Regions from separate parts of the Streptomyces sp. NPDC054783 genome, predicted to be linked through region 1. Evidence: riboswitches for the same ligand, from Rfam matches in the RefSeq annotation. Region 1 holds a riboswitch; the other holds the start of a gene.
What was found. Region 1 has a riboswitch for guanidine ahead of sugE (quaternary ammonium compound efflux SMR transporter SugE). Riboswitches for the same ligand answer to the same signal wherever they lie in the genome.
Positions count from the first base shown of each region.

Region 2: linked by a shared signal. The riboswitch ahead of ACWGJ5_RS21710 (MBL fold metallo-hydrolase) and the one ahead of sugE (quaternary ammonium compound efflux SMR transporter SugE) in region 1 are both predicted to bind guanidine.

Region 1 covers NZ_JBSHAY010000017.1:168,863-183,609, reverse strand. The annotation lists gene ACWGJ5_RS27850 (PTS transporter subunit EIIC) at 1-630, opposite strand, end outside; gene ACWGJ5_RS27845 (glucose PTS transporter subunit EIIB) at 823-1,056, shown strand; gene rph (ribonuclease PH) at 1,135-1,872, shown strand; gene ACWGJ5_RS27835 (hypothetical protein) at 1,991-2,389, shown strand; gene ACWGJ5_RS27830 (DUF1707 SHOCT-like domain-containing protein) at 2,399-3,133, opposite strand; gene ACWGJ5_RS27825 (ABC transporter ATP-binding protein) at 3,143-4,111, opposite strand; gene ACWGJ5_RS27820 (ABC transporter permease) at 4,116-4,892, opposite strand; gene ACWGJ5_RS27815 (ABC transporter permease) at 4,936-5,736, opposite strand; gene ACWGJ5_RS27810 (transglycosylase domain-containing protein) at 6,526-9,537, shown strand; gene sugE (quaternary ammonium compound efflux SMR transporter SugE) at 9,563-9,883, opposite strand; guanidine-III (ykkC-III) riboswitch at 9,917-9,995, opposite strand; gene ACWGJ5_RS27800 (GroES family chaperonin) at 10,048-10,407, opposite strand; gene ACWGJ5_RS27795 (DUF3618 domain-containing protein) at 10,451-10,780, opposite strand; gene bcp (thioredoxin-dependent thiol peroxidase) at 10,874-11,341, shown strand; gene ACWGJ5_RS27785 (HNH endonuclease signature motif containing protein) at 11,481-12,137, shown strand; gene ACWGJ5_RS27780 (HNH endonuclease) at 12,134-12,844, shown strand; tRNA gene ACWGJ5_RS27775 (tRNA-Leu) at 12,809-12,891, shown strand; gene rdgB (RdgB/HAM1 family non-canonical purine NTP pyrophosphatase) at 12,931-13,533, opposite strand; gene ACWGJ5_RS27765 (SGNH/GDSL hydrolase family protein) at 13,579-14,747, opposite strand, start outside.
Region 2 covers NZ_JBSHAY010000012.1:10,624-25,370, reverse strand. The annotation lists gene ACWGJ5_RS21735 (transglycosylase SLT domain-containing protein) at 1-194, shown strand, start outside; gene ACWGJ5_RS21730 (MarR family winged helix-turn-helix transcriptional regulator) at 665-1,198, shown strand; gene ACWGJ5_RS21725 (hydantoinase B/oxoprolinase family protein) at 1,238-4,858, opposite strand; gene ACWGJ5_RS21720 (PP2C family protein-serine/threonine phosphatase) at 5,312-6,202, shown strand; gene ACWGJ5_RS21715 (hypothetical protein) at 6,552-6,791, shown strand; gene ACWGJ5_RS21710 (MBL fold metallo-hydrolase) at 6,772-7,650, opposite strand; guanidine-III (ykkC-III) riboswitch at 7,662-7,730, opposite strand; gene ACWGJ5_RS21705 (hypothetical protein) at 8,104-8,649, opposite strand; gene ACWGJ5_RS21700 (phenylacetate--CoA ligase family protein) at 9,210-10,472, shown strand; gene ACWGJ5_RS21695 (MFS transporter) at 10,508-11,740, shown strand; gene ACWGJ5_RS21690 (GNAT family N-acetyltransferase) at 11,737-12,873, shown strand; gene ACWGJ5_RS21685 (LuxE/PaaK family acyltransferase) at 12,870-14,036, shown strand; gene ACWGJ5_RS21680 (acyl-CoA reductase) at 14,033-14,747, shown strand, end outside.

The DNA of each region.
Region 1 (14,747 bases):
CCACAGGCACAGCGCCGCGAAGAGGATGGCGACGAACGCCATGATGATCGGCACCAGCCGGCGCCCGTTGAAGAAGCCCAGCCAGTCCACCAGCCGGGTGCGGTGGTAGCGGGCCCAGAAGAAGGCGGCCAGCAGGCCCATGACGATGCCGCCGAAGACGCCCGGGTTCTGGAAGGTGAACGGCGTCACCGAGCCCGCGCCCGCACCGACGCTCACCTGACAGCCGACCTGCGGGATCGCCTTGGAACCGCCGGGGCAGGACTGCGGGAACTGGTGCACCACCCCGTAGTAGACGAGAAAGCCCGCCACCGCCGCGAGCGCGGTCGAACCGTCCGACTTCTTCGCCATGCCGATCGCCACGCCCACGCAGAACAGCAGCGGAAGCCCGATCGAGCCGTCGAGCAGGGCGCCGCCCGCGCCCATCATCACCTTGGAGACGTTCGTCCAGCCCAGTCCGTCCTTGCCGAACACGTCCGGCTGGCCGAGCCGGTTGAGGATGCCCGCCGCCGGCAGCACGGCGATCGGCAGCTGCAGACTGCGGCCCATCTTCTGCAGGCCCTGGAACAGGCGGTTCCAGCGCTCCCTTGCCGGGCTGACCGTGCTGTCGGCGGATGCGCTCTCGGCACTCATGGCGTCCTCCGGCCACTCGACTCGGACGCGGTTTGGCGACCGTACCCCCTGTGGTGTAGACCAGTCGGCGGACGGTTCCGCTGTCGTGACCGCCATCATTCGGCACGCACGGCATGACCGCTCGCGAAGATGGGCCAACTGTGGGTTACTGCGACATAGCGGTTCGGATCAGGGAATTCAGGGAGACAGGACATGGCCAGCAAGGCTGAGAAGATCGTCGCCGGCCTCGGCGGTATCGACAACATCGAGGAGATCGAGGGCTGCATCACCCGGCTGCGCACCGAGGTGTCCGACCCCTCCCTGGTCGACGAGACCGCCCTGAAGGCCGCCGGCGCCCACGGCGTCGTCAAGATGGGCACCGCCATCCAGGTCGTCATCGGCACCGACGCCGACCCGATCGCCGCGGAGATCGAAGACATGATGTGAGCCCGGCGGCTCACCTCCGAAGGGGCGCTTCCCGATGCGGGAGGAGCCCCTTCCACAGGTACGGCTAGGCTCCTTGCCATGTCTCGCATCGACGGCCGTACCCCCCAACAGCTCCGCCCGGTCACCATCGAACGCGGCTGGAGCAAGCACGCCGAGGGCTCCGTCCTCGTCTCCTTCGGCGACACCAAGGTGTTCTGCACCGCCTCCGTGACCGAGGGCGTCCCGCGCTGGCGCAAGGGCAGCGGCGAGGGCTGGGTCACCGCGGAGTACGCCATGCTGCCCCGCGCCACCAACACCCGCGGCGACCGCGAGTCCGTCAAGGGCAAGATCGGCGGCCGTACGCACGAGATCTCCCGGCTCATCGGCCGCTCCCTGCGCGCCGTCATCGACTACAAGGCGCTCGGCGAGAACACCATCGTCCTCGACTGCGACGTCCTCCAGGCCGACGGCGGCACCCGCACCGCGGCGATCACCGGCGCCTACGTCGCCCTCGCCGACGCCGTCGGCTGGGCCCAGGGCAAGAAGCTGATCAAGGCCGGCCGGCAGCCGCTGACCGGCACCGTCTCCGCCGTCTCCGTCGGCATCGTCGGCGGCGTCCCCCTCCTCGACCTCTGCTACGAGGAGGACGTGCGCGCCGAGACCGACATGAACGTCGTCTGCACCGGCGACGGCCGCTTCGTCGAGGTCCAGGGCACCGCAGAGGCCGAGCCCTTCGCCCGCGACGAACTGGGCGCCCTGCTCGACCTCGCCGTCGCCGGCTGCGCCGAGCTCACCGCCCACCAGCGCGCGGCCCTCGAAGCCACGCTCGCGAAGTAAAGGACGGGCCAAAAGATAAGGAGGGCGCGCGGGCAACCCGCGCGCCCTCCTCGGCGTCCTAGGGGTACGGCAGCCTTACCGGGCCACAGGGGCCCTGCCAGGGGAGGGGAACACCACCATGGACGTCCGTCCACGCCGACGCCGTCTCGCCGCCGTCGCCGCCGTGGCGCTCGCCGCGCTCACCACCGGCCTCACCACCGGCTGCGACGCCGTGAACAAGGCCCTGGACTGCGTGCAGACCGCCGACTCCATCGCCGACAGCGTCACCGACCTCCAGCAGGCGGTGGAGAACGCGGCCAACGACCCCACCCAGGCCGGCACATCCCTCGACTCCATCGAGAAGAACCTCGACAAGATCGGCGACAAGACCGACAACGCCGACGTCAACAAGGCCGTCGACGACCTGAGGAAAGCCGTGGGGAACGTGCGTACGGCCATCAAGAACGGCGACAAGACCCCGGACGTGAGCCCGGTCACCGACGCGGCCGGCGAACTGACCAAGGTCTGCACGAAGTGACCCAGGGGCTCAGTACCCCCGACGCCGCTCCCGCTCCTCACGCCGGGCCTGGTGCAGCTCCTGCCGGGCCTCCCTGCGCTCCAGCTTCTCCTGGCGCCGCTGCTCCTTCAGCAGTTGCTGCTCCGCGCGGGTGAGCTTGCGGGTCACGTCCACCCCGCCCCAGAACGCAAGGCCCCCGATGACCACCCGCGGGGCGCCCGGCTCGGGCGGGCCGTCCTCGCGGGGATGGTCGAAGCCGCCCATGATGCCGATGCCGCGCACGACGACCTCGACCCCCGGCGGCACGACGACCTGCACACCGCCCATGATCGCCACACAGTTGATCTCGACCTCGCGGTCCGCGAAGTCCGCCTCCCGCAGGTCGATCTCGCCCCCACCCCAGAACGCGAAGCAGTTGAACCGCTTCGGCACCGTCCAGCGGCCCTTGCGCTGAAAGCCCGACATGATGGCCACCGCACCCGTCGAGGACCCCTCGCCCCCGACGATCCGCCGGGCCCAACTCCCGCTCCGCGCCGGTTCCTTGGTGAAGGAGACCGGGGCGGGCGCCGGTGCGCCGGAGGCCGGGAGGTCGCGGGTGATCGGTGTCAGCTCGCCGTACGTACGCGCCTTGTACGTCGCCTCCAGCCGTTCCTCGAACTCCGCCATGTCGAGGCGGCCCTCGGCCAGAGCGTCCCGCAGGACCTCGGCGACCCGCTCACGGTCGCTGTCGGACGCCCGGAGGTCCGGACTTGCGTCGTCGGTCATGACAGAAGCCTACGAGACCGCCTTCTCCGCGTACATCTTGGCGATGACCGCCTCGATGTCCGGCTCCCGCACCGACAGGTCCACCAGCGGGTACTCCGCGGCGAGACGGGCGACGAGCGGCGCGGCCGACTGCCCCGCCGGGAACGCCAGCCACTGCCGCGGCCCCTCCACCCGCACCACGCGCGCCGACGGCACCTCGACCGGCGGCAGCTCCCGCTCCAGGTCCACCACCAGCGTCCGCTCGCTCTCCCCGGCCTCGTGCAGCCCCGCGAGCGGACCGTCGTACATCAGCCGGCCGTGGTCGATCACCATCACCCGCGAGCACAACTGCTCGATGTCCTGCAGGTCGTGCGTGGTCAGCAGCACGGTCGTGCCCTGCTCGGCATTCAACTCCCGCAGGAAACCGCGGACTTTCGCCTTCGACACGACATCCAGTCCGATCGTCGGCTCGTCCAGGTACAGCACCTCCGGGTCGTGCAGCAGGGCCGCCGCGATGTCCCCCCGCATCCGCTGCCCGAGCGACAGCTGCCGTACCGGCACGTCCAACAGGGCGCCCAGCTCCAGCAGTTCCACGCACCGGTCCAGGTTCTCGCGGTAACGCGCGTCCGGGATCCGGTACATGCGGTGCGCCAGCCGGTAGGAGTCGATCAGCGGCAGGTCCCACCACAGGGTCGTACGCTGCCCGAACACCACCCCGATCCGGTGCGCCAGGCGCCGCCGCTCCCGCGACGGATCGATGCCCGCCACCCGCAGCCTGCCCGCGCTCGGCGTCAGAATCCCGGTCAGCATCTTGATCGTGGTCGACTTCCCGGCGCCGTTCGGCCCGATGTACCCGACCATCTCCCCGCGCGCCACCGCGAACGAGAGCGAGTCCACCGCCCGCACCTCGCGCCGCTCCCGCTTCAGGAACCCGGTCTTCCTGCGCACCTCGAAGACCTTCTCGACCTTCTCCAGTGAGATGAAACCGCTGTCCGTCACCGCGTCAGCTCCCTGTGCTCCGATACGAACGAAGTCCCGCCCGCCAGGCCAGCCCCGCCAGCGCGCAGCACCCCACCGCCACCAGCGGCGGTGCGAACGCCAGCCACTCGGGCAGCCCCAGCGGATACGGCCGCCCCAGCACATAGGTCGCGGGCAGCCAGTTGACGAAGGCCAGCGGCAGCACGAACGTCACCCCGCGCACCAGCTCCTTCGCGAACACCGTCGGCGGATACTGCAGCAGCGTCGTACCGCCGTAGGTGAAGGCGTTCTGCACCTCCGAGGCGTCCGACGCCAGGAACTGGAAGGCCGCCCCCGCCACGAACACCGCGCAGAAGATCCCGCAGCCGCTCACCACCATCACCGGCATCAGCAGCAGCTTCAGCGGCGTCCAGTCGATGTCCAGCCGCGCCACCGCCCAGGTGAGCACCAGCAGGCCCTGCACCACCCGGCCCAGCCTGCGCAGGGCGAACTGGTCGGCCGCCACCTGCGCCAGCACCGGCGCCGGCCGCACCAGCAGCGTGTCCAGCGTGCCGTCGCGCACCCGCCGCCCCAGCCGCTCCATCGAGCCGATCACCAGGTCGGCAAGACCGAAGGCCGTACCGGACAGCCCGTACAGGAAGGCCACCTCGGGCAGCGACCAGCCGCCGAGCGCGTCCACCCGCGAGAACATCAGCATGATCCCGACGAAGTCGAGGAGGGTCGCCGAGAAGTTGCCGACCGTGGTCATCACGAACGAGGCGCGGTAGGCCATCGTCGACCTGATCCACATCCCGGCGATCATCAGATAGGCCCGCACCCCCTCCCGCACCCGGCCGGTGCCGGTCTCACCCACCCTGGACCACCACCCTGCGCGTCGCCGCCGACTGCACCAGCCGCCCGGCACCCAGCAGCACCACCGCCCACGCCCCCTGGAACACGTACGTGCCCAGCGGGTCCGCATGCCCCAGCAGGATCTGGGCCGGCGCCTGCAGCAGCGAGGACCACGGCAGCGCCCGTACGACCTCGCCGAGCGCCCCCGGGAAGATGTTCAGCGGCAGCAGCATGCCCGAGCAGAAGAAGCCGACGAGCCACGACATCTGCGCCACACCCGTACCGTCCAGGAACCAGAACGTGCTGAGCGCCACCAGGTACCGGAGGCCGAACCCGACGATCATCGCCAGCAGTACGGCGACGAGGAAGGCGACCCAGGTGCCCAGGTCCGTCGGCAGGTACACCGGGAAGCACAGGGCACCGAAGACGAAGGGCACCAGCCCCCGCCCCAGCAACTGGAAGAACGCCCGGCCCAGGTCCGTCGCCAGCCACCACAGCTGCAGGTCGGCGGGCCGGTACAGGTCGATCGCCACGTCCCCCGTACGGATGCGTTCCATCAACTCGTTCTCGACGCCCCCGCCGCCGATCGCGAGCGTCGACAGGAACGCCTGCCCCAGCCAGACATACGTCACGACCTGCGACTGATCCCATCCGCCGAGGTGCGGCCGCTCGTCCCACAGCGCCCGATACGTATAGACGAGGATCAGCCCGAAGACGGTGTTCGTGAACACCCCTGCCGCAGTGGCGGCCCGATACGTCGCGTACCGTCTGAATCCCCCCGCCGCGACGGCCACGTACAACCGTCCCGCGCCCACGCCAGTCCACCTCCCGGGACCGCTCGACACCGAAGCGCAGGAGCTTAGCCCCGGGCCCGGCGACCGGCCACGCAATTTCGTGCCCGAAGCGTGCTGGAATCCGGGAACGGAACGCCAGGTGCGAGAGTCTTCAAACTGGGGGCGCAGAAGAGCGTACGAGGCGTACGGGAACGTACGACGAAACAGGAGTCCGTGCACGACATGAGCGACGAGCCGCAGCCGCAGCAGCCGACCGAAGGCGTGCCGCCGAGAAAGCCGCTGCCGGCTGAAGGCCGCGGCGACCCGGGGGGCCACGAGGAGACGGCCGCCGCCCCGGACAAGGGGACGAGGAACGCAGCCGACGGGAAGGGGCCGAGAGAGCCCGGCGCACCCCGGTCAGGGAAGGCCGAGGGCTCCGATGCCGGTGACGGTTCGGCGCCCCGGAAGCCCTCGGACGAGGCACCCGCGCCCCAGGACCGCACGGCCTCCATCGCCCGCGCCCGCCAGGCAGCCCGGGATGCCCACACGGACCAGACCGGCCCGACGGCACCCGGCGGCGAGTCGCCCTCGGGCAGCGCTTCGGCCTCGGGCAGGGCTTCGGCCTCCCGGGGCGCGTCGGCCTCTGGGGGTGCCTCGCCCTCGGGCGCTGCTTCGGCCTCGCGTGGGGCGTCGGCTCCTGATGACGTCTCGCCCTCCGGCGGTGCTTCGGCCGCTGGTGGTGCCTCTGCCTCTGGTGGGGCTACCGGCTCTGGTGGTGCTACGGGCTCTGGGGGTGCCTCGCCCTCCCGCGGTGCTTCCGCCTCCCGCGGCGTGTCGGCCTCCGGTGACGCGTCGGTCTCGGGTGCCGCATCGGCGTCCGGGCGTGAAACATCCGACAAACGCGATGCTTCCGTCAATCAGAGTGTTTCCGACAAGGGGGAAATTTTCGGCAAGTCGGGCACCTCGGAGAAGCCGCACGTCCCCGGAGCCCGCGCGCCCAAGGAGCCGCAGTCGGCGGAGAGCACTCAGGTCCTCCGGCGTATCACCCCGCCCCGGGGACCCCAGGCATCCTCCGAGGAACCCGGCAAGCCCGCCGAGCAGGCCCAGGCGCCCGAGACCACGCAGGTGCTCCGGCGGGTCAGCGCGCCCCGCGCCGGTGAGCCCGGCGGTCCCGCCGAGGCGGCCTCCCCGGCGACGAAGCCGGCCGCCACGGGCCGCACGTCCCACACGACCGGCTCCCGACCCGCCGGCCCCGGCCGACCCGCCCGGACAGCCGGTGCCGCCGCCGGTGCTGCCGCCGCCGGTGCCGCCGCTCACGCCTCCCCGGCAGGTGCCGCGGGCGCGGTGGGCGCGGTGGGCGCGGTGGGCGCCGCCACCCCCGGCCCCCGTACCGGCCCCGGGGCAAAGACCCCCCGGCAGACCCCCGGCGCAACCCCCGACCAGGCCACCACCGCCCTCGCCGCCTCCCCGGACGGCCAGGCCCCCGCAGGGACCGGCAAGGGCACGAAGCCGAAGCGGCCCAAGCGGACCGGATGGCGGCGGATCATCCCGACCTGGCGCATGGTGCTCGGCACCTTCGTCATCGGCGTCATGCTGCTCGTCGGCCTCTTCTTCCTCGGCTACTCGATGGTCAACATCCCGCCGGCCAACGCCCTCGCCACCAAGCAGGCCAACGTCTACCTCTACGCCGACGGCTCCCAGCTGGCCCGCGACGGCCAGATCAACCGGGAGAACGTCAGCCTCGCCCAGGTCTCCAAGGACGCCCAGCACGCCGTACTGGCCGCCGAGGACCGCGACTTCTACACCGAGTCGGCCATCGACCCCAAGGCGATGATCCGCGCCGCCTGGAACACGGCGACCGGCAAGGGCAAGCAGTCCGGCTCGACGATCACCCAGCAGTACGTGAAGAACTACTACCTGGGCCAGGAGCAGACGGTCACCCGCAAGGCCAAGGAGTTCTTCATCTCGATCAAGCTGGACCGCAACAAGTCCAAGGACGAGATCCTCGAGGGCTACCTCAACACCAGCTACTTCGGCCGCAACGCCTACGGCATCCAGTCCGCCGCCCAGGCCTACTACGGCGTGGACGCCCAGAACCTCGACCCGGCCCGCGCCGCCTACCTCGCCGCGCTCGTCAACGCGCCCAGCGAGTACGACGTCGTCGCCCACCCCGAGAACAAGGCGGCAGCCGTCGCCCGCTGGAACTACGTCCTGGACGGCATGGTCAAGAAGGGCTGGCTCAGCCAGTCCGAGCGCGCCGGGATGAAGTTCCCGATGCCGAAGGAGCAGACCGTCTCCACGGGCATGTCCGGCCAGCGCGGCTACCTCGTCGAGGCGGTCAAGCACTACCTGACCACCAACAACATCCTCACCGACGACCAGCTCGCGACCGGCGGCTACCGCATCACCACCACCATCCAGAAGAACAGGCAGAACGCCTTCGTCAAGGCGGTCAACGACCAGCTGATCGCCAAGCTGGACAAGAAGAACAACAAGGTGGACAGGTACGTCCGCGCGGGCGGCGCCTCCGTCGACCCGAAGACCGGCAAGGTCGTCGCCATGTACGGCGGCATCGACTACGTGAAGCAGTACACCAACGGCGCGACCCGCGGTGACTTCCAGGTCGGCTCCACCTTCAAGCCCTTCGTCTTCACCTCGGCGGTGCAGAACGCCTCGAGCACCCAGGACGGCCGCACCATCACCCCGAACACCATGTACGACGGCACCAACGAGCGGCTCGTCGAAGGCTGGAACGGCGCGCCCTACAGCCCGCAGAACGAGGACCAGAAGTCGTACGGCCAGATCACCGTCACCAAGGCGACCGACCTGTCCGTGAACGCCGTCTACGCGCAGATGGCCGCCGACGTCGGCCCGTCCAAGGTCAAGCAGACCGCGATCGACCTCGGTGTCCCCTCCGACACCCCGGACCTGTACCCGTCCCCGTCCATCGCCCTCGGCACCGCCACCGCCAGCGTGCTGGACATGGCGGAGTCCTACGCGACGCTCGCCAACCACGGCCAGCACGGCACGTACACCATGATCGAGAAGATCACCAAGGACGGCACGGACACGGTCAAGCTGCCCCAGCAGCCCGTCAAGCAGGCCGTCACCCGCGAGGCCGCCGACACCACCACCTCCGTCCTGCAGAGCGTGGTCGACAACGGCACCGCCACCGCCGCACAGGCCGCGGGCCGCCCGGCGGCCGGCAAGACCGGTACCGCCGAGAACGACACCGCCGCCTGGTTCGCCGGTTACACCCCGGACCTGGCCACGGTGGTCTCGGTCATGGGCCAGGACCCGGTGACGGCCAAGCACATGCCGCTGTACGGCGCCCTCGGCCAGCCCCGTATGAACGGCGGCGGCCCGCCCACCCAGATCTGGGCCCAGTACACGGCGGACGCGCTGAAGAACAAGCCGTCCTCCGACTTCGACCTCCAGCTGGAGCCGGGCGCCGACCAGCCGCAGCCGCCCAGCGCCACCGGCTCGGCCCCTCCGGGCACCACCGTCGGCCAGAACAACGGCGGCACCACCGGCACCCCCACCGGCGGCCCGACCACCAGCCCGACCACCGGCGGCACCACCGGCACCCCCACCACCGGCGGCCCGACCACCACCGGCGGCACCGGCACCACCGGCGGCGGCACCACGACCGGCGGTGGTACGACCACGACCGGCGGTGGTACGACCACGGGCGGCGGCACCGACGGCGGCGGCACGACCGGCGGTACGACCACCGGCGGCGGCACGAACGGCGGCGGCACGACCACCGGCGGCGGCACCGACGGCGGCGGCGGTACGACAGGCACGGCCGCCGGCGCCGGAGGCGGCGACCCAGCCATCTGACCCTCGGTGACGCCCCGTTGACGTGTCAGTGACCGCTGGTCGCCTTCAGCCCCACCACGGCGACCAGCAGCAGACACACGAAGAAGATCCGGGCGGCGGTGACCGGCTCACCCAGCACCACCATGCCGAGCACCGCCGCACCGGCCGCTCCGATGCCCACCCACACGCCGTACGCGGTACCGATGGGCAGGGACTTCGCGGCGTACGACAGCAGAACCATGCTCGCGACGATCCCCGCGCCGGTGAACACGCTGGGCACCAGCCGGGTGAAGCCCTCGCTGTACTTCATCCCGATCGACCAGCCCACCTCCAGCAGACCGGCGACGACAAGCAGAACCCAGGCCATGACAGGCACCTCCGGAAGGAATCTCTGAACGGGGGTGCGTCGTCTTTGCCTGAGGTCGGGGATCCCGGTACGGCGCGTCTCGTCGGGCTGACGCCTTCGAACATAGCAAAGGAACGACAAAGGGGCCGGTGACCACGGTCACCGGCCCCTCTACCGGAACGGACTCAGAGATACAGACCGGTGGAGTCCTCCGACCCCTCGAAACGGTCCGCGGCCACGGCGTGCAGATCCCGCTCGCGCATGAGCACGTACGCCACACCCCGCACCTCGACCTCGGCCCGGTCCTCCGGATCGAACAGAACCCGGTCACCCGGCTCCACGGTCCGTACGTTCTGCCCGACCGCGACAACCTCGGCCCAGGCCAGCCGCCGCCCGACCGCCGCGGTGGCGGGAATCAGAATGCCGCCCCCCGACCGCCGCTCGCCCTCACCGGTCTCCTGCTTGACCAGAACCCGGTCGTGCAGCATCCGGATGGGAAGCTTGTCGTGATGGGGGGTGCTGTGCTGGTTTCTGTTGGCGCTCACGCCTCGAACCTACCTGTCTTCGCCACGCCGGGCTGCGCCCGGGTCAGCCCTTGCGCCGCCTGCTGCCCACGGCAAGCAGCCCCACCACGCCGACGGCCAGCAGCGCGACGGGCACCACCCGCGCCAGCCGCACCCCGCCCTCTTCATCGACGAACTGCGCGCGCACCTCACTCACCACCCGGTTGACCTGCACGTACGCCCGCCCGACCGTGTGATCGATATTGGCGACGACCTTGGCCCTGGCGTCCCCGATGATCGTCTGCGGATGCACCCGCACCCCGATCTCGTCGAGCGTCTCGGCCAGCACTTCGCGGCGGCGCTTGATGTCCGCCTCGATCTGCGCCGGGGTTCTGGTGTCCGACGTGTCCGCCACCGTACGGCCTCCGAAGTCTCCTGATGCTGTCCCGGACAGTCTGTCAGCTTCTCCTCCCGGCGCACCGCAAGGCCCCCCGGTTACCCTGGCCCGATGAGCGAGCGACTCCAGCCGGGGGACGTGGCCCCCGCCTTCACCCTCCCCGATGCCGACGGCAACGAGGTCTCCCTGTCCTCCCACAAGGGCCGCAAGGTCATCGTCTACTTCTACCCGGCCGCCCTGACCCCCGGCTGCACCAAGCAGGCCTGCGACTTCACCGACAACCTGGACGTCCTGGCCTCCGCCGGCTACGACGTGCTCGGCATCAGCCCCGACGCCCCGGAGAAGCTGGCGAAGTTCCGCGAGAAGGAGTCCCTGAAGGTCAGGCTGCTGGCCGACCCGGAGAAGACGGTCACCGAGGCCTACGGCGCGTACGGCGAGAAGAAGAACTACGGCAAGACGTACATGGGCGTCATCCGCTCCACGATCGTCGTGGACGAGGAGGGCAAGGTCGAACGAGCCCTCTACAACGTCCGCGCCACGGGCCACGTGGCCAAGATCATCAAGGATCTGGGGATCTGAGGATCCCTTTCAGCTGCTGGCGGCCCGCACCGGAATGACCTGGTGCGGGCCGCTTCCTCTATTCCGTGCGTGACTGTCCGATAACCGGTTCGTTACTCCGTACGGGCAGCGAACGCACGCCCGGAACGGAGGGGGCTCGATGGGGGCCAGTGCATACACGAGGGAGCGGCTGGAGCAAGCGGCTCGCGGGGCGCGGACGTTGTCGGAGGCGCTGGAGAGGTTGGGGGTGGATCCGAGGAGTTCGACGCGGCGGTATGTCTGGGAGCGGATGAAGAAGCTCGGGGTGGATACGTCGCACTTCGAGCGGGAGGGGGTGAGGTGGACGCGGGAGGTGCTTGAGCGGGCGGTCGCGGCATCGACCAACATGTGCGAGGTGCTGCGCCATCTCGGCCTGGAGGTCGTCGGCGGCCACCACACGCACATCAGCCGCAGGATCAAGGCGTACGGGATCGACACCTCGCACTTCCAGGTGCCGACCCAGAGAGGGAAACCCTGGCGCGCCCGAACGCCGGAGGGCCTGCTCGTCGAGCAACCTGTCGGCCAGGCCCGGCGTGTCCCGAGCGACCGGCTCAAGTGGGCGATGACGTCCGTCGGCTTGCCGGAGCGCTGTGCCCGATGCGGTACAGAGCCGGTGTGCCGGGGCCGCCCGCTCCCTCTGGAGATCGATCACATCGACGGCAACTGGCGTGGCAACCGCATCGAGAACCTTCGGTTCCTCTGCCCCAACTGCCATTCGACCACGGACAATTACCGGGGGCGCGGCAAGGGCCGTGCCCAGGGTGGCGGCGCCGTATGAGCAGCGGCGCGCAGTACACGCGCGAGCGGTTGGCCGAGGCCGCCGAGCGGTGTGCGAGCCTCGACGAGGTCATCGCTTTCTTCGGCACCAGCCCCTACGGCAAGCTGCGCCGATACCTCGTGCGGCGGTTCGCGTACTTCGGTATCGACATCTCGCACTTCTCCGACTCCGGCAGGCCCGGCCGCCCCGCGCCCGAGGAACTGTGCGCAGCGGTCGCCGAGTCGGTCTCCATCGCAGAGACGTTGCGCCGTCTTGGGCGCCCGGATACCGGCACGCAGCGTGCGCTGCTGCGTGAGTGGGTCGCCGAGGGGGACGTCTCGACCGCGCACTTCCTGGGGCAGGCGCACCAACGAGGCAAGACCCAGACAGACCGCGCTAAGCGCCCCGAGCATGTCCTGGTCAAGCACGACGGTCGGCGTCGGACACGAACCCATCTGCTGCGCCGAGCGCTCCACGAGGTAGGTGTACCGGAGCAATGCGCCGAGTGCAGCGTTGGCCCCGAGTGGCTCGGGCGGCCCATGACACTGGAAGTCGATCACATCAGCGGCGACTGGAGCGACGACCGGCGCGAGAACTTGCGACTGCTCTGCCCCAATTGCCACGCAGTCACCAGTACATGGTGCAGAGGCGGGAGCCGAAGCCGTACGCATCCCGGTAGCATGGGCGGTCACGCGGCCGTTGCTGAATGGTATAAGCAGAGGTTTTAGGTGCCTCGGGGCATTTGCCCATGTGGGTTCGACTCCCATCGGCCGCACGCGCAGAGGGGCCGTCCTTGGACGGCCCCTCCCGTGTGTCAGCCCAACAACTCCCGAACCACCGGCACCAGCGCCCGGAACGCCTTCCCCCGGTGGCTGATCGCGTTCTTCTCCTCGGGGCTCAGCTCGGCGCAGGTCCGCGTCTCGCCCTCCGGCTGGAGGATCGGGTCGTAGCCGAAGCCGTTGGTGCCGACGGGCGCATGCCGGAGCACACCCCTCAGCCGGCCCTCGACCACCCGCTCGCGCCCGTCCGGCAGTGCCAGGGCCGCCGCGCACGCGAAGTGGGCCCCCCGGTGTTCGTCCGTGATGTCGGCGAGCTGGGCCAGGAGCAGGTCCAGGTTGGCCTTGTCGTCGCCGTGGCGGCCGGACCAGCGGGCGGAGAAGATGCCGGGGGCGCCGCCGAGGACGTCGACGCAGAGGCCGGAGTCGTCGGCGACCGCGGGCAGGCCGGTGGCCTGGGCGAGGGCGTGGGCCTTGAGCAGGGCGTTCTCGGCGAAGGTGACGCCTGTTTCCTTGACGTCGGGGACGTCGGGGCAGGCGTCGGCGCCCACCAGCTCGTGGGGGAGTCCGGCCTCGGCGAGGATGGCCCTCAGCTCGGTGATCTTTCCGGCGTTGCGGGTGGCGAGGATCAAGCGGGTCATGCCAGTCAGTATCCCGGTCATCCCGTCGGTGTTCCTCGCCCGTACCTACAGCTCCGTCTGCCCCGCGCCCCTGAGCGTGTTCAGGTCGAAGACGCCGGCCATCCTGGCGAAGCCCAGGTCGCTGGGGTGCAGGTGGTCGCCGGAGTCGTAGTCGGGGCGCAGGCGGCGGGGGTCGTACGGGTCGCGGAGGGCCTTGTCGAAGTCGATGACCGCGTCGTAGACCCCGCCTGCCCGGATTTCGGCGTTGACCTGCCGGCGTACCGCCTCGCGGGCCGGGGTCCAGCCGCGGTGGCCCCGGTAGGGCATGAGCGTGGCGCCGACGACTTTCAGGCCGCGGGAGTGGGCCTCGCGGACGAGGGTGCGCAGGCCGGTGATGATCTTGTTGGGGTCGGCGAGGCGGGGGTTGCGGAGGATGTCGTTGACGCCGAGGTCGATGACGACGGCCTTGACGTTCGGGTGCGTGAGGGCGTCGCGGCCGAAGCGGCCGAGGCCGCTCTGGTTCTCGGCGGGCCGGCCGAGTCCGTCGGCGAGGACCTGGTTGCCGCTGATGCCCTCGTTGACGACGCTGTAGCGGGGTACCTGCCGTCCGCCTTCGAGTGCGGTGCGCAGCCGGCCGGCGAGGATGTCGGGCCAGCGGTGGTTGGCGCCGACGGTGGAGGTGACGCCGTCGGTGATGGAGTCGCCGAAGACGACGACGGTGCCGTCGGTTTCGTTGCTGAGGACGTCGAGGGTCGTCAGGTACCGCCAGTGCGGGGTCTGTTGGGTGTAGGGAGTGCCGGTCGCGTCCTCGGTGGCGTCGCCGTCGGCGACGTAGGAGATCTGCCGGGCGTGCGGGTGGTAGGTGACCGGGCCGGAGGGGGTGGGGGAGTAGGTGGTGACGAGGACGTCGCTGTCGTGGGGGACGGTGAGGCGTACGGCGTCGCTGACGATCTGTTCGCCGGCGGGTATGACCACGCTGGTGGCGCCGTTGAAGGTGAGGCGGCGCATCGAGTCCGGGTCGGCCGCGGCGGTGCCGTCTCCGGCGGAGAGCGCGAGGGAGGCGTGGGTGATGGTCAGCGGCTCGTGGCCGTAGAGGTTGGAGAGCGTGATCCGGGCGCTGGTGCCGCCGGTGCTGGTGTGGACGATGTTGCGTACGGAGCGGCCCGCGAGGCCTCCGGTCTCGGTGCCGGGTTCGCCGCCCACCGGGGAGGCGGACCAGGCGCCGACCCAGGTGC
Region 2 (14,747 bases), on a different contig from region 1:
ACAACTGGGACGGCAACGCCCAGAAGGGCACCCCCTCCAAGGGCCTCCTCCAGGTCATCGACCCGACCTTCAACGCCTACCACGTCGCCGGCACGGCCAAGAGCGTCACCGACCCGGTCGCCAACATCACCGCGGCCGCCAACTACGCCGCCCACCGCTACGGCTCCATCGACAACGTCAACTCCGCCTACTGATTCCGGCCCTGCACACCGGTGGATGAGCCTGACATTGCGCCAGCTCCCTCCGTGGCTCGGCGCCGTCGCGTCCCACAGCCACGATGACCGGGCTTACGGGCCCGAGGTGACTTCGGACGCCACACGATCCAGACCGCTGCGACACCCGCAGCGAGGTCGGCATCGGCCGACACCACGGTCAGCACGCGCCGCGACAGCCACTACGGCTGCGGCACATCTTCCGCCAGGACCCGCCGCACCACACCCGGCAGAAACGTCTCGAACCGGGGTCCCGTCCACGCGGCCTCTGCCCAGCCCGCATGCGCCTGCGATACTCGGCGTGCGAGGACATCAAGCCCCGATCCGGCGAGACAGCGCCTCACAACCCTCTGATCAAGGGATCATCACGCCGGTTGCCCAGCCTTCTGAGCGGGGCCGATGCGGCGTGCCGCTGGACCGTTTCCGGGTGCGCCCCGGACTACCCTTGTCCTATGGCCGTCCAGCCTGATATCGAGGTTGGCTCGTTGTCTCCCGGTCCGGTAGCAGGAGAGCCGGAGGCCCGGCTGCTCACCGAGGCGGTGACCCGGCTGCGGCGTGCGCTGCGCTCCTCGATCCGCACCGACTATCCGTGGGAGACCCTGCCCATGGCGCAGGTCGAGTTGCTGCAGGTGCTCAGCGAGCACTCGCCGGTCCGGGTCGGCGACATGGGCGCCCGTCTGTGTCTGGCGCAGAGTACGGTCAGCGGGCTGATCGGCCGGATGATCGCCGCAGGGTTGGTCACACGTGACGTGGACCCCGCCGACCACCGTGTCTCCGTCGTGACCCTCACCCATGCGGGACACGAGAGGCTCGCCGCCTGGACCGCGGCCCATGAACGCCGCATCGACGCGGCCCTCGCCGCGCTCGACGAAAGCGCCCGGGTGGCTGTCGGGAACGCATTGCCCGCTCTGTTCCAGCTGGCCGAGCGCCTCGGTGAACCGTCCCCCGGGGGATTGACCGGAACCAGCACGCACATCGGCGTGTGACTAGGTCGAGCGTCTGAGCGGTGAGGGCAAGGTCCTTCGTCAGTGAGCGGGCGGGATGCCGTCGGCGGGTCCGTATCCGCCCCCGCCGGGGGTGCGGATCACCAGGAGGTCGCCCCTCGTGACGTCCGCCGTGTCGCAGCCGCGCAGCCGATGGGTGCTGCCGTCGGCGCGTTCGATCAGGTTCTCGCCGAGGGCGCCGGATTCGCCGCCGGCCATGCCGTAGGGCGGGATACGGCGGTGACCGGAGACGACCGCGACCGTCATCGGCTCGGCGAATCGGATCCGACGCTCCACTCCGCACCCGCCGTGCCAGTGGCCGTCGCCGCCGCTGCCCTCGCGGATGCGGAACTCCTCCACACGCACCGGGTAGCGCCACTCCAGGATCTCCGGGTCGGTCAGGCGGGAGTTGGTCATGTGGGTCTGCACGGCATCAGCTCCGTCGAAGCCCTCGCCCGCGCCGGCCCCGGAGGCGACGGTCTCGTAGTACTGGAAGCGATCGTTGCCGAAGGAGACGTTGTTCATCGTGCCGGAGCCCTCGGCCTGGGCTCCCAGGACGGCGTACAGGGCGCCGGTGACGGCCTGGGAGGTCTCGACGTTTCCGGCGACGGTGGCGGCCGGGTGGGCGGGGGAGAGCATGGAGCCGGCGGGGATGCGCACGTCGAGGGGCTTCAGGCAGCCGCTGTTGAGCGGGATGTCATCGGCGACGAGGGTGCGGAAGACGTACAGCACGGCTGCCATGACGACGGAGGTGGGTGCGTTCAGGTTCCCGGGCTGCTGGGGCGAGGTGCCGGTGAAGTCCAGTACGGCGCTGCGCCGTTCGTGGTCGATGCGCAGGGCTACCTGGATGACGGCGCCGTTGTCGGTCTCGTAGCGGTGCTCGCCGTCGTCGAGGGTCGCGATGATGCGGCGTACGCATTCCTCGGCGTTGTCCTGGACGTGGCGCATGTAGGCGTGGACGACATCGAGCCCGAACTGGTCGATGACGCGGCGCAGTTCGTGGATGCCCTTCTCGTTGGCGGCGATCTGCGCCCGCAGGTCGGCGAGGTTGGTGTCCGGGTCTCGTGAGGGGTGGCGGGCGCTGGTGAGCAGGTGGCGGGTCTCGTCCTCGCGGAAGTGCCCGTCACGCACCAGCAGCCAGTTGTCGAAGAGCACGCCCTCCTCGTCGATGACGGTGCTGAACGCGGGCATGGATCCGGGGCTGATGCCGCCGATCTCGGCGTGGTGGCCGCGCGAGGCGACCAGGAAGAGCAGCCGCTCGCCCGCCTCGTCGAAGACCGGGGTGACGACGGTGATGTCGGGCAGGTGGGTGCCGCCGTGATATGGGTCGTTGATGGCGTAGACGTCGCCGGGCCGGACCGAGCCCTGGTTGCGGCGCAGAACCTCCTTGATGGACTCGCCCATGGAGCCCAGATGTACGGGGATGTGGGGCGCGTTGGCGATGAGGCTGCCGTCGGGGGCGAAGAGTGCGCAGGAGAAGTCGAGGCGTTCCTTGATGTTGACCGAGTGGGCGGTGCTCTCCAGCCGTACACCCATCTGCTCGGCGATGGACATGAACAGGTTGTTGAAGACCTCCAGCATCACCGGGTCGACGGTGGTGCCGACCGCCGTACGGGACGGGCGGGGACGGGAGCGGGTGAGGACGAGGTCGCCGTGCTCGTCGGCCGCGGCCCGCCAGCCGGGGTCGACGACCGTGGTCGCATCCGCTTCGGCGATGATCGCCGGGCCCTCGGCACTGTCACCGGGGCGCAGGTCCCTACGTCGGTACAGCCGGGTGGGCTGCCAGTGGTCCTCGGTGAACATCCGCACGGTGTCGGCCGGTCGCAGTGCGCTGGTCCGCGGCGACGGGACGGCCGGTGCGGCGGTGCGCGGGCCGGAGGAACCGGTGGCCTCGACCTCGACGGCCTCGACGACCAGCGGCTTGCTCATGGTGAAGCCGTAGCGGTCTTGGTGATCGTGTTCGAAGTGGGCTCGCATGTTGTCCGCCGGGCCCAGCGGCACGGGCAGCGAGAAGTCGGTGCCCTCGTAGCGCAGCAGGGCACGGGCAGCCGTGCGGACGGTGGCGTCCGGAACGCCGTCCTCGCGCAGCTGGGTACGTGCCTGCTCGTCCAGCTCCATGCGCACGGCCTCGACGCGGGCTGCCGTCTCCGGCCGGTCGAGGGTGGCTTCGACGGAGCGTTCGCGCAGCGCGACCGCGTCCGCCACCCCGATGCCGTACGCGGACAGCACCCCGGCGAGCGGGGGGATCAGGACGGTGTCGATGCCGAGCCGGTCGGCGACCGCGCAGGCGTGTTGGCCGCCCGCGCCACCGAAGGCGACCAGCGCGTAGCGGGTGATGTCGCGGCCGCGCTGGACGGAGATCCTCTTCACCGCGTTCGCGATGTTGAGCACGGCGATGTCGAGGAATCCCGCCGCAACCGCCTCCGGGCTGCGGCGCCGCCCGGTGGCGGCGGCGGTCTGCTCGGCCAGCTCGGTGAAGCGGGCCCGGACCGCGGCCTCGTCCAGCGGCTGGTCGCCGTCCTTGCCGAAGACTCGGGGGAAGAAGACGGATTGGATGCGGCCGAGCATGACGTTGGCGTCGGTGACGGTCAGCGGACCGCCGCGCCGGTAGCAGACCGGGCCGGGGTCGGCGCCGGCCGAGTCCGGGCCGACGCGGTAGCGCATCCCGTCGAAGTGCAGGATCGAGCCACCGCCCGCGGCCACGGTGTGGATGTCGGTCATCGGCGCCCGCATCCGCACTCCCGCCACCTGAGTGCCCAGGACCCGTTCGATCTCGCCCGCGTAGTGGGACACGTCGGTCGAGGTGCCGCCCATGTCGAAGCCGATCGCCCTGACGTGGCCGGCGCCGGTGGCGGCGCGCGCCATGCCCACTACCCCACCCGCCGGGCCGGACAGCACGGCGTCCTTGCCCCTGAAGCGGCCCGCCTCGCGCAGGCCGCCCCCGGACTGCATGAACATCAGCCGTACACCGTTCAGCTCAGCGGCCACCTGGTCCACATAACGCCGCAGGATGGGGGAGAGGTAGGCGTCGACCACGGTCGTGTCGCCTCGCGGTACCAGCTTGATCAGCGGGCTGACCTCGTGCGAACAGCTGACCTGCCGATAGCCGACGGCGCGGGCCGCGTCGGCGACGGCGGCCTCGTGCGCGGAATGGCGGTAGCCGTGCAGGAAGACGACCGCGGCGCTGCGGAATCCGTCCGCGTATGCCGCGGCCAGCGCCTCGCGCACGGCGTCCAGACCGAGCGGACGGACGAGTTCACCATCCGCACCCACCCGCTCCTCCACCTCGATCACCCGGTCGTACAGCGCCTCCGGGAGCAGGATGCGCCGGTCGAAGATGCGGGGGCGGTTCTGGTAGGCGATACGCAGGGCGTCCCTGAAGCCCCGGGTGACGACCAGGACCGTCGGTTCGCCGGTGTGTGTCAGCAGCGCGTTGGTGGCGACGGTGGTGCCCATCTTCACCACCTCGATCCGGTCGCCGGGAATCGGCTCGTCCGCCTCCAGACCCAGCATCTGACGGATGCCGGCGACCGCCGCGTCCTGGTACGCCTCCGGCTGCTCCGACAGGAGCTTGCGGCTGACCACCTCGGAATCCGGCGTCACGGCCACGACATCGGTGAAGGTGCCACCACGGTCGATCCAGAACTGCCAGCGACCAGCCATGTACCCATTGTGCGCCCTCGACCGGTGACCGGCGGGTAGGTGGAAGGTTTCCTACGAGGCCGTTGTCGCGCCTCATCCGCACAGGGAATGAAGCGCGTTCTTCAGCTCGGCAGGCTCGGTCCCTTCTGGTGGTGCCGTGGATGTGGGTACCAAGGCTCCGCCGTCGCCCGATGGGGGCCACACCCGCGTCCTGAGTCACTATGTCTGGCATATGTCGTTATGCTGTCTTTCGTGCCGTGGACCGGGTGGATGTGCTTTCGTGGTCTGCTCCATAGGCGGTGGAGTCTCGCCGGGCTCTCACCAGTGATCTTGACTGTGGTTGTCGCGAGCCTGGCGTTTTCCACCCCGAGAAAGATCGCTTTCAGTCGTCTCCTGACTGCCGTACCTGCCCTCGCGGCGTCGGTGTGGCCTGTGCTGCCCACTGTTCTGCTGGGGCTGGTCTGCGTTGCGATCATGATTGGGCTGAGCCTTGTCTACCCTGACCTGGGCACGTGGTTCACCGTGGGTGCCATTGCCGCGGTCACCGTGGCGGCCGCGTATACGTGCCGTGTCCGCATCCACCGGGAACAGGCGTTCGTCCAGCTCCGCCTCGTCGCCGACGCGGCACAGAAAGTGCTCTTGCGTCCCCTGCCCGGCCGGGTCGGTCGCATCGAGATCGAGTCGATGTACGTCGCAGCCGCCGCGCAGGCTCGCATCGGTGGGGACTTCTACGAAGCCGTCGCCACGCCATTCGGGGTACGACTGATCATCGGCGATGTGCGGGGCAAGGGCCTGCCCGCAGTGGGAGCGGCTGCGGCAGTGGTCAGCTGCTTCCGGGAGGCCGCGTACGACGAACGGACCCTGGAGGGCATCGTCCGCCGCCTGGACGTCAGCAGCACCCGGCACAGCTGTACGTTTCCCACCGGGGACCTGCTGGAGCAGTTCACCACGGTGGTGCTCGCCGAGTTCCCGCACCAGGGCGACCGCATCAGGCTCCTCAACTGCGGGCATCCTCCGCCACTGCTCCTGCATCAGGGCAAGCTCCACGTCCTGGACCCCACCATCACCTCGCCGATGCTCAACCTCGCCTCACTCATCGGCGCCGACTACACCACCGACACGATCGTGTGTACGCCCGGTGACCAGCTGCTCTTCTACACCGACGGCGTCATCGAGAGCCGCAACGGCGAAGGTGAGTTCTTCGCCCTGCAGGACTGGATGAGTCGCCAGACCGCGGCTGCGCCGAGGGTCCTGCTCGACACGCTTCACCGGGATCTCCTCCGGCACAGCGGCGGTGGGCTCAACGACGACGTTGCAGCACTCGCGGTGCGCATCCGTGACAGCTCACCAGGAGGGCCCGCCTGAACGACCCGAGTGTTCCGTTTCCTACGGTTGTTCCGTTTCCTGCGGTCCCGCAGCGTCGCTTCAGCGGGCACGGACGCCCTGCCTGCCCGGCATGGGCATGCCCAAATCCGGCTGTTCTGGCACGCTCTTCGGGGCCCGGTCCTGCCGTCCGGAGGGGTGAGCCCCCGAAGACCGGTCGACCGGTCGTATTGGCCGGGCGCCCGTCGCCGGCGATCACGCAGTGAATCCGGCGTCGGCGATCTGCGCAGGTCACATGACGCCGTCGGTCCGGTGCCCGCCGGCAGTTGCGCGGGAGCCGCCGCCCGGACCCTGGGGAACGGCGCCGTCATGTCCGTACGAGTAGAAGCACGTGAAAGAGATTCCGATCGCCTCGGAGCTTGGAAAGACCATCGAGCGGTGGACCAAGGGCGCCCAGCGGCTGCCGGTCCGCGGACCAAAGACCTCGGATGTCCACAGGCTCATCGACGGCACGATCATGCAGTGCGTGGAAGAAGGGCTGGACGACTCGGTGGGCCATACGGCGAGCAGCCCCGCCAGGTACTCCACCGTGGCGGGCGAGATCGCGGAGCTCAGCCGTTCGGGCAGATGACAAAGTGGGGGAAGGCGAGTCGACGGGGCTGGTCGCCGATCTCGTTGAGCGCGGCCCGGATCTCGTGCAGGTGGGCGGTGGTCATCTGCAGCGGGGGTTCTTGGGGCTGGTAGGTGGTGCGCACCGGGTAGTCCTCGCCCGGGTCGGTGGTCATCTCGATATGACAGCCCAGAACGTGGGTGACCGGTCTGCGTGCGGAGAACTCGATCAGGCGGTCGATCGTCCGTGCGAAGGCGGACCAGTCCTGAACGTAAAGTCGGCCGGGGTAGACCGTGTCGCCGGTGAGCAGGATCCCGGTCCAGGAGTCGTAGAACGTGACCGCTGCCTCGTGGTGCCCGGGGGAGGCCAGGCACTCGAGCACTCGGCCCCCCAAATCAATCTGTGCCACGGCGGTGGGGTCCTCGTCGAAACCGAAATACTTCCAGGCCTCGGTGATTTCTGCGTCGACCACCGTGGTGTCGGGGCGGTCGGAGAACTGGCCGTCGCCCGCGATGTGGTCGCCGTGTGCGTGAGTGTGCAGCACCAGCAGGTGATATTCCTGCCGGAGGTGGCGGGCCAGCCAGCCGTCGACGAGCTCGTCCACCACCCGGCGCAGGGGAAAGAATTCGGGGGCCGGGGTGGCTCCGGTGTCGATCAGCACCGCCTGGGCGTTTCCGAACAGCAGAAAGAGGAACGGCGCCTCGTAGTTGATCGCCATGTTCTGCCGCAGAATGATCGTGTGCTCGTCGTACGCGTAGACCTGGATGTCCGGGTCGGTGTTGTGCTTGGACGACGGTGAGCCGTGAATCCACCGGACGTCCAACTCCCGGGGCTGGGGAGCTGGAGTGCCGAAATCGATGAAGGGTGTGCCTGCGTCCATGACGTCTCCCGAGTGCGTCGTCTTGGCAGGCCGGGTACGGCGCACATCTCGTCCGGGGCAGGCATCCATGACGCCTCCGCGGTCACCGTAGCACGACACTGATCCACTGCTCTGTCGCCCTGCGCCCGTGCGGCGGCATCGCTTGCGTCGCGCTCGTCCCGCGTGTGTCGCGTTGCGGCGCGAGGATGCGGACGTGGTGCGCGTGGGTCGGGCCATGGGGTTTGTCGCTGGAGGGCCGAGTCCTGCCGGCCGCTGCGTACTGGGGCACGGGGTGGCGGTGCGCGTCCGGTCGGCGCCGCGGACCGTACCGGCGATCGGTGCGGGGGACGGCGGCGGGTCTCAGCAACGCGCACGCTCATGCGTCACCGGGGGTGGCTGCTTCCGTGCCGGGCAATTTCCGCGAGGTCGCATGTCCCAAGGGGGACGGTGGTCTCGTTCTGCCTATGAACGTCGTCAGCGAGGGTGGTGCGGGCCACGTGCGACGAGCGGGCGGCTGCCGTCTTCGGGCAGGACGACGAGGAAGCGCCAGGTTCCGTCTTCGACGCGGGCCAGGCCTATCGTCGTGGCGGCGTCGAATGCCTCAGCCGCGGGTTCCGCGCCTTCGGTCAGCGTGTCGAGCTTTGCGTAGTGCCGGGCCAGTGTCGCGGCTGGACCGTGGAGCCACAGGCGCACCGGCGCACCTCTCCGAAGCGCGGTGAGGAGGTCGTCGCGGGCCTCTGCCGGGGCGGCGGCCTGGAGCGTGTCGTGAAGTCGCTCCTGAGCGCATGGCTGTGTCGGAGCAGCTTCAGCTTCCAGGCGGCACTTCGGGCACGCCTGCGGGTCCGTCAGGTCGAAGAGGTGCCGATAGCGGGTGACCTGGTGCTCTGGGATGCCACAGAGTGTTCCGCTGTCGGCCGTCGCGTGCTCGACGCCGGGAACTCCGGTGACCTCGCCCGCGCCGAAGCGGGCGGCCTCCCGTGCGGTCGCGAAGGACCAGCCGTTGTTCGGACCAGGGATCATGCACGCGAGCATCCCACAACCGTCCCTCCCGGCCGGCTTGGTTTTGCGCTGCGGATGTTTCCGGCATCGCATGGTTCGAGTACCGGTGAGTCTGTGGCGGTGGTCGGCGTCACCGCGCTCCTGGCTGACGAAGCCGTTACCGCGGCACAGCCGAAAAGCGCTCCCTGATCGACTAACGCTCCCTAATCGACACGGTTGGGTTCCAGCCATAGCTCGGAGCGCCTTCGCCGGCCCCTTTCCATAAGGCTTCCTTCAGCTCCGTTCAACGAGCGGTTATACGTGGCCGGTTGATTGTGATCACCGTCTCCGCGTCTGCAGGAACCGAACGGCCGTGGAATACGTCCGTGAGGAATCAAAGCCCCCGCACGCGAGGCCAGTTGGCGCAAATTCGTCCCGCATAGTGAGATATCCTGGTGCACCGGGCGCCCCACTCGTGATGGGTGCGCCGCTTTTCACGCCTTCAGCGACACGGTCCGCGCCCGCCATGGTGGACCGGCTCCGTCGCGCCTCGCCGGCCATTTTCCGTGCCGGCGGCGGTCCACGCCTTCGAGCAGGAATTGATGCCAGTTCAACCATTCGCGGAACTCGTACGTTTCGCTCGCACCAACTCGCATTTCTATCGTGAGCTCTACGCCGGGCTTCCCGAGCACGTCACCCGTCCCACAGATCTTCCGGTGGTGCCCCAGGCCGACTTCTGGCGCGCCAACTCGCCCCGTGGCAACCGGCTGCTCACCGCTCCGCTGGACGAAGCGATCGTCTTCCGCAGCGGCGGGACCACCGGGTCGCCGAAGTTCTCCTACTACACCCGCACGGAGTGGCGGGAGTTCACGACCGCGTTCGGTTCCGGGCTGGTCCGTGCGGGGCTGCGGCCCGGGCACCGGGTGGCGGATCTCTTCTACGCGGGTGACCTGTACGCCAGCTTCAGCTTCGTCCTCGACTCGCTGCACCGCTCACCCGTGGCCAACGTCCGCCTGCCCATCGGCGGCGCGGCGCCCTGGGAGTCGACCGCGGCGACGCTGGAGGAGTTCCGGGTCCAGGTGGTCGCCGGTACACCGACCACACTGTGTTCGCTCGCGGAGCGCCTCACCAGCGCCGGCCGGACACTTCCGGACGTGGAGCTGCTGTTCTTCGGCGGGGAGTGCCTCTTCGGCGACCAACTCCCGCTGCTCCGTGCCGCGTTCCCGAACGCCCGGCCACGCTCCCTCGGATATGCGAGCGTGGACGCCGGTCTCCTCGGCGAGGCCGTGCCCGGCGACGACCCACGCGTCCACCGAGCGTTCACCCCGTACACGGTGGTCGAGATCCTCTGCGACGGCACCGACCGCCCCGTCGAGGCGAACGGCGTGCCGGGGCGGCTCGTCGTCACCGACCTGCGCAGGCGACTCATGCCGGTGCTCCGCTATCCGGCGGGCGACCGGGCCGAGTGGGTCGACCGGGACTCCGGTGTCTTCCGCATCCTCGGCCGCGCCGAGGAGGGCGTGCGGGTCGGTCCCGTCTCGTTGTACACCGAGGACGTCCATGACGTCGTCAAAGGAGCCGACGCGGCGGGCGAGGTGACTGGCCTGCAGCTGGTCGTGCGCCGACGGGACGGCCGCGACGGGCTGGTGCTGCGGCTCGCGATCGCCGACCCTGGCAAGGAACATGCCGGGCTGCGCGAGTCCGTCGTAGCCGCGCTCCTCGCTCAACGTCCCTTCTACGCAACCGCGACCACCGCCGGGCACGTGAACCCGCTGAGCATCGAGTGGGTGCGGCACCGGGACCTCGCGGTCAACTCCCGCTCGGGCAAGCTCATCCGTGTCGTCGACGAACGGCCGCACTCGTGACCGCGGCACCTGCACGTGGGCGTCGTCTGCCCCTCGTGCTGCGCAATCCGTCCTTCGGCAGGATCTGGGCCGGTCAGCTCCTCACCCAGGCTGCGAGCAGAATGTTCCAGGTCGGTGCGGTCTGGTGGCTGGTCGGCCGCGCGGGCGGCGGGCACCGCGGCCTGGCCTCGGGCTTGTTCCTCATGGTGAGCACACTGCCCGCGGTCGCGCTGGCTCCGGTGGTGGCGGGCATCGTCGCACGATGCGCACACCGGACGGTGCTGTCCGGCGCGGCGGCCGTGGCGGGCGCGTCGGCGGGTACGGCGGCCGTTCTGGCGTACGCCGGCATGCTGCCCGTGGCCGGCGCCTACGCGGTCGGGCTCGCGCTGGCCGCCTGCCAGGCGGTGTTCGATCCGTGCCTGACCACTTCGGTGCCGGAACTCGTCGAGGATGCGGACATCGAGTCGGCCACCGGTTTCGAACTGTCGACGCAGTCCGTCGCCGGGCTGTGCGGGGGACTGCTCGGCCCGCTCGTCGTCGACGCGGGCTCAGTGGCCGCCGTCATCGCCGCGTGCGCTGCCGCGTACCTGCTCGCCGCCCTGCTGGTCGGCGCCAGCCGCTTCCCGCGGACCGGGGCCGGGCACGGAGGCGCGGACGGGCCGCCTCCGAGGCGACGGGCGTTGCGCCCGGTCCTGGCCGATCTGCCCTTCATCCGGCGGGTGCTGGTCTGTTTCGCCGCCGCCAACGTCTTCACCACCGCCGTCTACGTCGTGATGCCCCTGTACACCCGGGAGGTACTGCACGCCACCGGCTCGACCGTGGCCTCGCTCGAGGCCGCCCTCGGCGCGGGCACCCTGATCGGATCCTTCAGCGGCGGGCGGCTGCCCGGCCGCCCTGTCGCCGTCGGCAGCGTGTGCCTCGCGGTGATGGCCACCGCCCTCGGCCTTCCGGGGCTGCTCGCAGGGCACGCGGCGGCGGTCGTCTCGATGGCCGTCGTCGGCTGGTGCGTCGGTGTGATCGGCGTGCGGTTCGTGGCGCTCTTCCAGCGACTGGTGCCTGCCGACGACAAGCCCGGGTTCTTCGCGGTCATGCAGGCGCTGCTGGGTGCCACCTTCCCCGTGTCCTCGCTCGTCTTCGGCGCGCTGGGCGACCATCTGGCGGCCCGCACGCTCTGCCTGGTCCAGGGCGCGGGTCTCGTACCGGTGGCGCTGGCGCTGTGGTGGCTGGGCGGCCGGGCCGAGGCCCGGCGGGCCCCCGTCGGACAGCCGTCGACGGGAGCAGCGACGTGAACGCCGGCCTGCACCCCGCGTCCGTCCACGACATCGCCGAACTGAGGCAGTTGTACTTCGAGGTGTACGGGCACGGATATCCGGTGCCGCTCGGCAGCGATCCGGTGGTCATGCACCGGCTGATCACCGACGGCACCGCGCACTGGCTCACCGCCCGCACCGGCGAGGGCACCCTGGTGGGCTCCGCCGTCGTACTGACCGAACCGGGCAGCCGCATCGGAAAGCTCGTCGGCCTCGCCGTACACCCCGGCCATCGTGGCGGCGGGCTCGCCTCCCGGCTGACCGGGGCGGTCTGTGCCACGGCTTTCGCCACGGGCGGCCTCGACTCGGTGTACGCCACCGTCCGCCTGGTCACCGAAGGGCCGCAGCACGTCGTCGTACGCAACGGCTTCCGGCCGCTCGGGCTCCTGCCGAACGCCGTCGAGGTCGAGGGGTGCGAGACGCTCGCGTTGTTCGCCCGTTACGCCGACGGTGTGCTGGAACACCGCGAACCGGTGACGAGCGTGCCCGAACGGCTGTCGCCGCTGCTCTCCGCCGTAGCCACCGGCGTCGGCATCGACTACGCCGGCACCCGGCATGTCCCCTCCCGTCGCGCGCTGGGCGCGGCCACCGGTGCCGAGCCGATCGAGCTGATCACCGCACCGGCGTTCGTGCGGCGGCGCTTCCTGGAGCTCTTCCCGGAGGCCGACGGCCGCTTCTTCCCGCTGCACACCCCCAACGCGGTCCTGGTCGCCGCCGATGGCAGCTTCGAGGCGTACGCCGACCTCGACGCCGTAGCGGGGAGCTGCGCGCTCGTCGCCGTCCATCCGCGTCCGGCCGCGGTGGCCGGCGCCCTCGAGGCGCTGATGGCCGCGGTCACCCGGGCCGGCGCGGACTACGCAGAGGCGCTGCTGCCGCTGGCCGACACCGAGGCCCTTGAGGTGTTCCTCGCCTCGGGCTTCGTGCCGAGTGCCGTCTACCCGGCGATGCGCCGCATCCGCGACCGGCTCCACGACTACGTGGTGCTGTCGCGGACCAGCCGTCAGATCGACTTCCGCACCACCGCCGTCAGCCCGCTGCTCCGGCCGTACCTCGGCGCCTACCTGAGCGCCTGGACCGCCACCTATCTGCCCCTTCCCGAGGTGTCCCGATGAAACCCCATCTCGCTCCCGTCGAGGTTCCCGACCCGGCGGCGCTCGGCCATGTACAGCGGCTCTGCGATCTGGTGGAGCCGTACGCCGGCGGCCCCGTCACCGACGAGCTGTTCGCCGCCGCCATGGCCGAGACCAACGCCTGGCACGCCCGCCGCTCCCGTTTCTTCGCCGCCCTGCTTCAGGACCCGGCCGAGACGTGCGCGCCCACCGTCGGCGAGGGGGTGCGCACCCCGCTGGTGCCCGCGGCCTTCTTCAAGCGTCACGAGGTGCTCTCCATACCGCGCGACGAGGTGTTCCTGCATCTGACCTCCTCGGGCACCACGGGCCAGAAGTCGCAGATGTTCTTCGACGAGTGGACCATCCGCTCGGCGCAGCGCATGGTGGCACGGATCTTCGACCACTACGGCTGGATCACTCCCGAACAGCCGGTGAACTACCTGCTGTACAGCTACGAGCCCGCGCCCTCGCTGAAGCTGGGCACGTCGTTCACCGACAACTATTTGTGCGACTTCGCCCCGGCCCGGCACACCACGCACGCCCTGCGGCACACCGGCACCGGCCACGAGTTCGACGTGCACGGCTGCATCGCGGCGCTCCGGCGCTACGCCGAGGACGACGTACCGGTCCGCATCCTGGGCTTCCCGGCGTTCCTGTACTTCACCCTGGAGCGGATGCGGGCGATGGGCCTGCCGCCGCTCACCCTGCCCCAGGGATCGCTGGTGGTGCTCGGCGGCGGCTGGAAGGGCCACGCCGACCGGCAGATCGGCAAGGACGCGTTCTACTCCGAGGTCACCGACCTCCTCGGCGTGCCGGGGGACCGCGTGCGCGACACCTTCGGCTCGGTCGAGCACTGTGTGCCGTATGTCGAGTGCGCGCATCACCGGCTGCACGTGCCCGTGTGGTCGCGTGCGGCGGTGCGCGACACGGGGACGCTGCGCCCGCTGCCGTACGGCGAACGCGGCTTTCTGCACCTGGTCAGCCCCTACATCACCTCCGTGCCCGCGCACAGCGTGGTGATGGGCGACCTCGCGTCGCTGCATCCGGGCGACGCATGCCCCTGCCCGCTGTCCACCGACTGGTTCACCGTGCACGGCCGCGCAGGAGTGAGCCGCAACCGCAGCTGTGCGGTGGCCGCCGCCGAACTGATGAAGGGAATGTCGTGACCACCTTCGTACCGCACTCCGTACTCCACCTGTGGCAGGGGGAGTTCATCGACGAGGCCGAGGCCGGCCGGCGGCTCGCCGGGCTGCCTGAGCTGGCCGGGCGGCTCCTGACCCGTCCCCTGCCCAGCGACGTGGTTCTGGGCGCCTGCGCCGCGGTCGGCCGTGACCTGGCCGATCCTGACTCCCCCCTGTACGGCCGCCTGGCCGGGCACCTGCCCGTCGGCGAGGCCCCTGCGGTTCTGGCGGAACTGGGAGCCGCGCTCACCCGGGAGGCGCTGGAACGCAAGCTGCGGCGCGAACTGGGCGGTCTGCGCCCGGAGCGGCCGACCCGGCCGGACGCCCGCGAGACGGTGTACGAGGCCTGGGCGCCCGTCGGTCTGCTGGTGCACATCGCACCGGGCAACGCCGCGGCCGTGGCGCCGCTGAGCGTCGTCGAGGGACTGCTGGCGGGCAATGTGAACGTGCTGAAGACCAGCAGCTCCGACTCGGCTCTCGCGCTCGACCTGCTGGCCGCGCTCGGTGCGGCCGACCCGTCCGGGCTGATCGCCGAACGCGTCATCGCCCTGCGCTTCCCGTCCGCGCGCCGCGAGTGGCTGGAGACACTGTGCGGGCAGGCCGACGCGATCGCGGTGTGGGGCGGCGAGGACGCGGTGCGCGCGGCGGGCGAACTGGCGCCGCCCGGCTGCCGCGTGGTCGAGTGGGGCCACCGGA